Regions from separate parts of the Ornithinicoccus hortensis genome, predicted to be linked through region 2. Evidence: riboswitches for the same ligand, from Rfam matches in the RefSeq annotation. Region 2 holds a riboswitch; the other holds the start of a gene.
The links. A riboswitch is a leader RNA that binds a small molecule or an ion and turns the genes downstream of it on or off. The one in region 2 is predicted to bind S-adenosylmethionine.
Positions count from the first base shown of each region.

Region 1: linked by a shared signal. The riboswitch ahead of FB467_RS04290 (flavin reductase family protein) and the one ahead of metB (cystathionine gamma-synthase) in region 2 are both predicted to bind S-adenosylmethionine.

Region 1 covers NZ_VFOP01000001.1:937,249-941,962, forward strand. The annotation lists gene sfnG (dimethylsulfone monooxygenase SfnG) at 1-814, opposite strand, end outside; gene FB467_RS04290 (flavin reductase family protein) at 816-1,361, opposite strand; SAM riboswitch class I at 1,667-1,755, opposite strand; gene FB467_RS04295 (hypothetical protein) at 1,816-2,448, opposite strand; gene sigK (ECF RNA polymerase sigma factor SigK) at 2,619-3,077, shown strand; gene FB467_RS04305 (anti-sigma factor) at 3,074-3,844, shown strand; gene FB467_RS18910 (class F sortase) at 3,886-4,677, opposite strand; gene FB467_RS04315 (CHRD domain-containing protein) at 4,681-4,714, opposite strand, start outside.
Region 2 covers NZ_VFOP01000001.1:390,745-395,458, forward strand. The annotation lists gene FB467_RS01750 (methylenetetrahydrofolate reductase) at 1-857, opposite strand, end outside; gene metB (cystathionine gamma-synthase) at 878-2,086, opposite strand; SAM riboswitch class I at 2,180-2,300, opposite strand; gene FB467_RS01760 (LLM class flavin-dependent oxidoreductase) at 2,329-3,435, opposite strand; gene FB467_RS01765 (dipeptide ABC transporter ATP-binding protein) at 3,432-4,714, opposite strand, start outside.

The sequences.
Region 1 (4,714 bases), 550 kb from region 2:
CCTCGACGACGGAGCGGGCCTCCTCCTCGGTGTCCCGGACGACGGCGAACCCGTTGAGGCCGAAGCGCACCCGGCGCCCGTTCGCGGCGGCCTGGGCGCCGACGTCCTCGATCTGCTCGGCGGCACCCTCGAGGGTGTTGCCGTTCATGAAGTACCAGTCGGACAGGCGACCGGCCATCGCCCGGGCGGACGTGGAGTTGCCGCCCTGGAAGACCTCCGGCTGCAGCCGCGGCTGGGGCCGGAAGGTGACGTCCCTGGTGCGGTAGAAGTCGCCGCGGTAGGTGAAGTCGTCCTCCGCCCACAGGCCGCGGAGCACCTCGATGAACTCCTCGGCGCGGCGGTAGCGCTCCTCGTGGTCCAGCCAGGGCAGGCCGAGGTCGGTGTACTCCTTCTTGAACCAGCCGGAGACCACGTTGAGGCAGAACCGGTTGTCGTGCAGGTCCTGGGCGGTGGCCCCGAGCTTGGCCAGCACCGTGGGCGGCCACTGGCCGGGGTGGACGGCCGCGATGACCTTGAGCCGCTCGGTCGCCGACAGCAGGCCGAGGGAGAAGGACACCGACTCGTGCTGGGCGTCCGCGCCGTAGGAGGCCAGGTAGCGCACCTGCGTCAGGGCGTAGTCGAAGCCGACCCGCTCCGCCGTGCGGGCCACGTCGATGTTGTATGCCGGGGTGTGATTGGTCCGCTGCTCGATGGTCGAGACGACCAGCCCGCCCGAGACGTTGGGCACCCAGTAGGCGAAGGCGAGCGGGTCGGAGCCGGGCGCCCCGGCTCCGGACTGGGCGACGGCGTTCGGCTCGTGCGTGGTGTCGGTCATGTCAGGCTCCGATCGAGGGGGTGAGTGGGGTGTAGCGGCCGGCGTGGTGCACGAGGGGCCGGCCGGTGGAGGTGATGGCGTGCTCGACGCGGGCGATCGCAACGAAGCTGTCGCCGGCGTCGACCAGGTCGTGGATCCGGGTGATCAGTCGTGCGGTGACGCCGTGCACGGCCGGCAGGCCGTGGTCGTCGAAGGACCACGCGCCGTCGTCGACGAAACGCTTGCTGCGGTCCCGGGCGAACCGGTCCGCCAGGTGCTGCTGATCCTCACCCAGCAGGTGCAGGGCCGCACGCTGGGTCTGCGCGATGGTGACCAGCGAACCGGAGGTCTTGGCCACGTTGAAGGACACCAGCGGCGGCGTCAGGGAGACCGACGCCACGGAGATCGCGGTGAAGCCGACGGGTCCGCGGGCGCCGGATCCGGTGACGACCCACGCGCTGGCGGCGGCCCGCGCAAAGGAGCCGCGCAGGTCGACCGCGGGGGCGTCGGCCGTGCGGCCGGGACCGAGGTCCCGGTCGAGATAGGTGGGGGACAGGCTGAGGGTCATGGGGTACTCCTGGGAGCGGGTATGGGGTCGGGCGGGGTGCTCGCTCAGCTGCGGGTATGCAGGGTGCCCGGGTCCCGCGGGCCGGTGGGTATGCCGGGGCGCGGGTGCGGCAGATCCCGTCCGGTCGGCCGTGGGCCGAGTCGGGCCGGGTCGGCCGCAGGCCGGAGCGGGGGGACTGAGCGGGTGGGGCGGCGGTCCGGCGCGTCAGGAACGACAGGCGCCGACCGCCCGACGCATCAGGTCGACGGTGCGCCGCAGGTGCGGGGTGTGAGTCACGCGCGGGAACGTTGCGTGTGGCACTGGGTCCTCCATCGGTCCTGGCGTGAGCACCTGCCCGGGTGGGTGGTTGCTGCGGCGTCGATGAGCCAGGTCTCTCGGCCGCTCTGGATGGGTGCGCCTAGTCGACCACAGGATCTTCGGCCATGTCAATCCACCGGGTCCGGGAGCCGCAGGATCAGCGGGGTGCCCGGAGGCGCACCGCCCGGAGAAGGGTGAACGGACCCGGTTGCGGCAGACGGATCCCGGTGAGGGCCTCGGCCGTGGTCAGACCGACCGCGAGGTGCTGGTCGGGGAGGTGCTGGTCGGGATCGGCCGTCCCGCCACCGTGCCGACTCGCCGCGGCCATCGCCGCGGCGAGGGCGGCGGACAACTCGCCGGTGTGCTCCGGACGGGTGTTGCTGCCCGGCACGGTGTCGGACAGGTCGTAGCCCTCAGTGGTCTCGCCGTCGACCGCGGAGGCGACCCGGACCCCGCTCCCGGTCCACCGCACCGAGATCGCCACGCCGCCCAGGGACAGCCGGTCGACGAGCGCCGCGACGTCGGTGCCCACCGGCTCCAGGACGACGGCACCACCGAGCGTGGGCACCAGGCCGGCGAGGGGATCGTCGGGGTGGGTGCTGTTGTGGTGCAGTAGGCCCGGCAGGCGGGTGCGGGAGGGGGTGGCCCTGCTGAGGTGGACGACCTCACCGACCCGGTAGTGGTCCCGGCCCCGGACCCAGAGCGCACAGCCCGAGGCGCGGAGTGGCTCGGCCCAGCGCCGCACCAGCGACCGGTAGTGGGAGAACACCTCGTCCACCGCACCGGTCATGGTCACACCGTAGTCAGGTCGCCTCGTCCGCGCGGCCGACCCGGCGATAGGGCAGGATGGAGGCAATGCGCGGCGACCAGGACGGCCCCGACCTGGCGACGACACTCGTCGCCGTGGCTCGCGGCGACTAGGCCGCGTTCGCCACCCTCTACGACGCGACGGCCCCACGGGTGCACGGGTTGGTGCTGCGGGTGTTGCGGGACCGCGCCCAGGCCGAGGAGGTCACCCAGGAAGTGTTCCTGCAGGTATGGCGGACGGCCGGTTCGTTCGACCCGGAACGGGGCAGCGCCGTCTCCTGGTTGCTGACCCTGGCGCACCGTCGGGCGGTGGACCGGGTCAGGTCGGTGGTGGCCCAATCCGCACGGGAGGATGCCTACGAATCACGTCAGGCAACACCCCCGTTCGACGCCACGGCGGAGGTTGCCGAGGAGCGATTGGAGGCGGCCGACGTCCGGGACGCGCTCGGGGGACTGAGCGCGATCCAGCGGGAGGCGATCGAGTTGGCCTACTTCGGGGGACTGACGCACCGCGAGGTGGCGGAACGGCTCGGCATACCGCTGGGCACGGCGAAGACACGGATCAGGGACGGATTGGGCACGATGCGGGACCGGATGGGAGGTGCGCAGTGAACGACGAGGGTAGCGTGCACGACCTGGTGGGCGCCTACGTGCTCGATGCCGTTGACGACCGGGAGCGCGCCGCGTTCGAGGCGCACCTCGCCGGGTGCGCCGACTGTCGGCGGGAGGTGGCCGAACTGTCCGCCCCCGTGGCCGACCTGAGCGCCGGCCTGGAGGAGACGCCCCCGGAGGGTCTGCGGTCCCGCCTGCTCGAGCAGATCGCCCAGGAACCCCAGGCCCAGGAGCCCCAGGCAGCCCAAGAACCTCGGGCCCTCCACGAGGACCGGGGCGTCCCCGAGCCCTCCGCCGCCGAGGAGCCCCGGCCCGGACGGCGTCGCGCCTGGTGGGTGGGGATCGCCGCCGCGGCGGCCGTAGGCGTCGGCGCCGTCGTGGTCACCCAGTGGGGCACGGGCGAGCCGGAACCGGCGGTGGTCGCGGTCCAGGACGTGCTCGACGCGCCGGACGCGCAGCGGAGCACCGAGACGGTCGACGGAGTGACGGTCTCGGTGGTGACCTCGGCGTCCCTGAACCGGAGTGCCTTCGTGGCCGAGGGGATGGAGCCCGCCCCGGACGGACAGGACTACCAGCTGTGGTTCGTCCACGAGGACGGGACGGCCGTCTCCGCGGGGTTGATGCCCCGGGGCGAGCAGGACACCAGCGAGGTGGTCCTGGAGGGGGAGGCGGCCGGGGCCGTGGCCGTCGGGGTGACGCTCGAGCCCGCCGGGGGCTCCGACCAGCCGACGAGTGATCCGTTGGTGGCCGTCCCGCTGTCCGGGTAGCGGATCAGCGGCCGGCAGTCGGTCAGCGGTCCCGGAACAGGTCAGGAGCCGGGCACCCACCGGGCGAAGACCACGATGTTGTCCACGTGGGCTCCCCGGTCCGGGTCATAGATCCCGCCGCAGGTGATCAGGCGCAGCTCCGGGCCCTCGGTGTTGCCGTACACGGTCACCTTGGGGAAGGCGTCCTTGGGGAAGCTCTCGGTGCCGTACACCTCGAAGGTCACCGTGCGCCCGTCCTCCCGGTCCACCTCGACGAGGTCGCCGGGCGTCAGCGCGCCCAGGTCGTAGAAGACGCTGGGCACCGATCCCTGGCTGGTGACGTGGCCCTCGATCACGGTGGGTCCGGCCTCACCGGGGGTGGGTGACCCGTCGTACCAGGCGGCCTCGTCATACCGGTCGCCCGACGGCACCTGGAGCGTGCCGTCGTCGGCGAGGCCGAGCGGGTGCAGCGGGCTCGTGACGTCGATCGACGGGATCCGCACCGCTACGGGGTCGGATGCGGGCAGGACCGTGGGTGTGGCGGGCGCCTCGCGCGTGGTCGCCGGGCCGTCGCCCACCCCTCCGGGGGACGATCCGGTGCCGCTGCCGCTGCCGCTGTTGGTGCCGGTGGCGGAGTCGTCGTCGGGGCGGGCGTCGTATGCCGACCCCTCACCCGGGCGCGTCTCGTCGGGGGCCTGCGCGGTCGGCCGGGCAGCGTCTGCTCCCGGCGTCGGCGGGTCGGCGACCTGGTGCGTGGCGACCCACACCACGATGGCGACGCCCGCGGCGAGCAGCAGCCCGAAGGCCGCGGCCACGAGGGTGCGGCCGCGACCTCCGGGCTGGGTCGTGCTCACGCGTCAGGACTCCTGACGGGAGCCGTCCCGGCGCCGG
Region 2 (4,714 bases):
TTGAAGCCGAACGGCATACCCAACCGGGTGCAGAAGTCCGCGAGGCCGGCCGCGATCTCGGCGCACTGGCGCAGCGACTCGGCGAGCGGGTCCTCGGCACGCTCGAGCTGGTTGAGCAGCCACCGGGGCAGGTTCACCCCGAGCCACTGCAGGAAGTCCAGCGTCTTCAGCGACCCGCAGACCGAGAGGGTGAAGACCAGCGGTGCCGGCCGCACCCCCCGGTCCACGCACGCGTAGTAGTAGTCGGAGACCAGGTCCTTGGCGGCATCGATGTCGTAGACGACCTGGGTGACGAAGAAGGACGTACCCGCCGCCTGCTTGCGGAGCATCCGGTCGTGCTCGTCACCGCGCGCGGCGTGCCGCTCCGGGATGGCGACGGCGCCGAGCGGCAGGGCCGCGCCGCTGTCGCGCCACAGCGACTGGGCCTCCGCGAGCCGGGTGCGCACCCGGGTGGAGCCGGTGGACGCGCCGACCAGGACGGTGGCCACCCGGTCCGGGTCCTGGTCGGTCAACCACTGCTTGAGCTCGGTCGGCTCGTACTTGCCGACGGTGCGGTAGACGACCACGGGACCGTCCCAGCCGGTGAGGTGGGTCCGGAAGTCCGCCGGGTCCATCGTGGGCAGGTAGGGGAAGGGGCGCTCCTGCGGGTTGCGGTCGCTCTCGTCCTCGATGTCGTAGAGGATCAGTGCGTCCAGGTCCAGGTCGCGCAGCCGGCCGGTCATCACCTCGGCGATGCGGGCCCGGTCCGCCTCGGGCGTGTTCTGCCGGGGCGGGGTCATGCTGAACAACAGCAGGGGCCTCCCGGGCGCGGCCAACCGTGCCCCGAGGCCGGCCCGTGCCGGCTGCCGCGTGCCCACCAGTTCGCCTCCTGTCGGCGTCACGCTACCTCGCTGCGGTGGGCCGGGTCGGCCGCCTCCGTCGCCTCCAGGGCCCGGTCGAGGCCGGCGCGCAGGTCAGCGACCAGGTCGGCGGCCTCCTCGATGCCGACGGACAGCCGCAGCAGCCCGTCGCGGATCCCGGCGACCTCGCGGGCCTGCGCGCTCATCGAGGCGTGCGTCATGGTGGCCGGGTGGGCGACCAGGCTCTCCGTGCCGCCCAGGGACTCGGCGAGGCTGAAACATCGCAGCCCGTCCAGGAACGCCCGCACCGCCAGCTCGCCCCCCACGAGCTCGAAGGACAGCATCGCGCCAAAGCCCTTCTGCTGCCGGGCCGCGAGCTCGTGGCCGGGGTGGTCCGGCAGGCCCGGGTAGTAGCAGGCGGCCAGCGCGGGGTGGTCGGCCAGTTCCTCGACCACCGCCGTCACGTTCTCCTGGTGTGCCCGGATCCGGGTATGCAGTGTCCGCAGGCCGCGCAGGGTCAGGTAGGAGTCGAACGGGCTGCCCACGATGCCCAGGACGTTGGCCCAGTAGGCGAACTCCTCGTGCAGCTCCCGGTTCGCCGCGATCACGGCGCCGCCGACGACGTCGCTGTGGCCGTTGATGAACTTGGTGGTCGAGTGCACGACGGCGTCCACGCCGAACTCGAACGGCTGCTGCAGCACCGGGGAGAGGAAGGTGTTGTCCGCCACCACGAGGGCACCGACCCGGTGAGCGGCCTCGGTGACCGCGGCGATGTCGGTGACCCGCAGCAACGGGTTGGACGGCGTCTCGAGCCAGACCACCTTCGGGGGGTTCGGTCCGGAGAGCGCCTCCTGGACGGCGACCGGGTCGCCGAAGTCGACCGTCCGGCTCGCGAACTGACCCCGGCCGGAGAGGGAGTCGAACAACCGCCAGCTCCCGCCGTAGCAGTCGTGCGGCACCAGGATCGTGTCGCCGGGCCGCAGCAGCGCCTGGGTGCAGAGCGTGATCGCCGCCATGCCGGTCGCCGTGATCGTCCCGCCGTAGCCGCCCTCCAACGTGGTCAGTGCCTCGGCGAGGACGTCGCGGGTCGGGTTGCCGCTGCGGGTGTAGTCGTACTCCCGGGGCACGCCGAACTCGGCGAAGCTGAAGTTGCTGGACAGGTACAGCGGGGGGATGACCGCGCCCTGCGCGGGATCGCTGTCGATGCCGGTCCGCAGGCCGCGGGTCAGTCGGGAGATCTCGGTCATGTCGGTCGCGCCCTTCCCAGGTGTCCGGCCGCCAGATCCTGCGGGTGCGGACGATGGGCGCTACCCGGGGGCGGGCCTGCGACCCGTCCACGAGCTCCATCTTCCGGCCGACCCCGAGGGGCCGCCGCAGGATTTGGCACCTTTCCCGCGGGTTACCCCGCGGGAGGCTGCCCCGGCTTCATCGGGCCTGTCCCTCTGCCGGTCGTGATGGATTTCGTTCGGAAGCCTAACCCATCACGACCTCAATGCGAAAGGAGACCCGCCTCACACCGCGCCGCTAACGCAGGATCTTCGGTAGGAGTCATCGGCGCCGCGAGCGGCCGCGACGGGATCGACGCGCGCAGCGCCGGTGCCACCTCCGACTGGAACAGCTCGAGGCTGGCCCGGTGCTGGGCCCCGGTCAGCCCCTCGCCGTCGGCGGACACGTGGAGCACCTCGTGCCCGAGCTGCTCGTGGTAGCGGTGCACCTTGTCGACGACCTGCTCGGGGCTGCCGATCAGCGCCGAACTGCGCTCGACGAAGTCCTCGTAGTCCCGGAACGACGGCTCCACCCCGAGCGCCGCGAACTGCCGGGTCCGGGCCTCGTAGACCGGCCGGTAGAGCCCGACCGCCTCCTGGCTGTCCCGGGTCACCACCAGGCCGGCGGAGCCCGCACCCACCAGGGCCTCCGCGGGGTCCCGGCCGGCCGCCGCCCACTGCTCCCGGTAGTACCGGACCAGTTCGGCATACGGCCCCACCGGATGCGTAACGTTCGCCGAGAACAGCGGTTCACCGAATTCGATCGCCAGGTCGACCGAGGCGGTGCTCGTCGCGCTGCCGTGCCACACCCGGATCGGGCGCTGCAGCGGCCGGGGCCACACCTCGGCGTCGACCAGCGGCGGGCGGAACCGGCCGGACCAGGTGATCCGGTTGTCCCGCCAGAGCCGCCGGAACACCTCGTAGGACTCGCGGTTACGGGCCCACTGGTCCTCGGGGGTGACCTGGAAGAGCTCCCGCTGGGCCGAGCCGTTGCCCTTCCCGATGATCAGCTCGAGCCGCCCGTCGGCCAGGTTGTCCAGCGTCGCGTAGTCCCCGAAGGCACGGACCGGGTCCAACAGGCTGAGCGTGGTCACGCCGGTGAACAACCGGATCCGGCTGGTACGCGCGGCGATGTGGCTGAGCACCACGGGCGGCGAGGAGGAGATGAACGGCCGCTCGTGGCGCTCGCCCACGGCATACCCGTCGAAGCCGAGCTGCTCGGCCAGCACCGCGTTGTCAACCACCTGGCGCAGCCGCTCGTGGGTCGACAGATGGGTCCCGTTGACCGGGTCGGGGACGTGCGTGATCAGGGTGAGCGCGAGGAACTTCACGCGGGGACTCCTTGGGCGTTGGGGTGCCGCGTCCCGGCGATCGCCGAGAGCAGCTCGTGGGTGTAGGGGTGCGCCGGGCGCTCGAAGACCTGCTCGGTGGGGGCGAGCTCGACGATCCGCCCCTGGCGCATGACCGCGACGTCGTGCGCGATCTGCCGGACGACGGACAGGTCGTGGGTGATGAACAGGTAGGCCAGTCCGTCCTGCGCCTGCAACTCGGCGAGGAGTTCCAGCACCTGCGCCTGCACCGAGACGTCGAGCGCCGAGACCGCCTCGTCGCAGACCACCAGGTCGGGGGACAGGGTGAGCGCCCGCGCGATCGCCACGCGTTGCCGTTGGCCGCCGGACAGCTCGGCCGGCTTGCGGGTCAGCGTCCCGCCGGGCAGCGCCACCCGGTCGACGAGGCGGGCGGCCAGCTCGCGCTGCGAGGCGCGGGTGCCGACCGAGAACGCACGCAGCGGCTCGGTGACCAGCTCCTCGACGGAGAACCGCGGGTCCAGCGACGCATACGGGTTCTGGTAGATCAGCTGCGCCCGCCGCCGCAGCTCGCGCCACGGGCGGCCCGAGGCGGTGGTGATGTCGGCGCCGTCGAAGGTGATCGTGCCGGACGTCGGGTCGGCCAGCCGCAGCACCAGCCGGGCCGTTGTGGACTTGCCCGAGCCGGACTCGCCCACCAGGGCCAGCGTGCGGCCCCGGTGCAGCTCGAAGCTGACGTCGTCGACGGCCCGCACCACCCGCGGGCCGCTGCCCCGGGTGGCCGGGAGCGCGAAGTCCTTCACCAGGTGCTCGGCCCGGACCACGGGCGTCGCCTCCTCCGGCACCGGCACGGACGGGGCGTATGCCGGGCCCGTCACCCGGGCGCCGAGGCCGGGCGCGCTGGCCAGGAGCCGCCGCGTGTAGGCGTCCTGCGGGTCCTCCAGGATCTGCCGGACGGGGCCCTCCTCGACGACCAGGCCGCCCTGCATCACCACGATCCGGTCGGCCCGGTCCGCGGCCACCCCGAGGTCGTGGGTGACCAGCAGCACCGAGCTGCCCAGGTCGGCCGTCAGGGTCTCCAGGTGGTCCAGGATCCGGCGCTGCACGGTGACGTCCAGCGCGCTGGTGGGTTCGTCGGCGATCAGCAGGTCGGGGCGTCCGGCGATCGCGATGGCGATGAGCACCCGCTGCCGCATGCCGCCGGACAGTTCGTGCGGGTACTGGCGCAGCCGCACCTCGGGGCGGTCCAGCCCGACCCGCTCCAGCAGCCCCAGCGCCTCGGCCCGCGCGGCGGCCCGCGGCA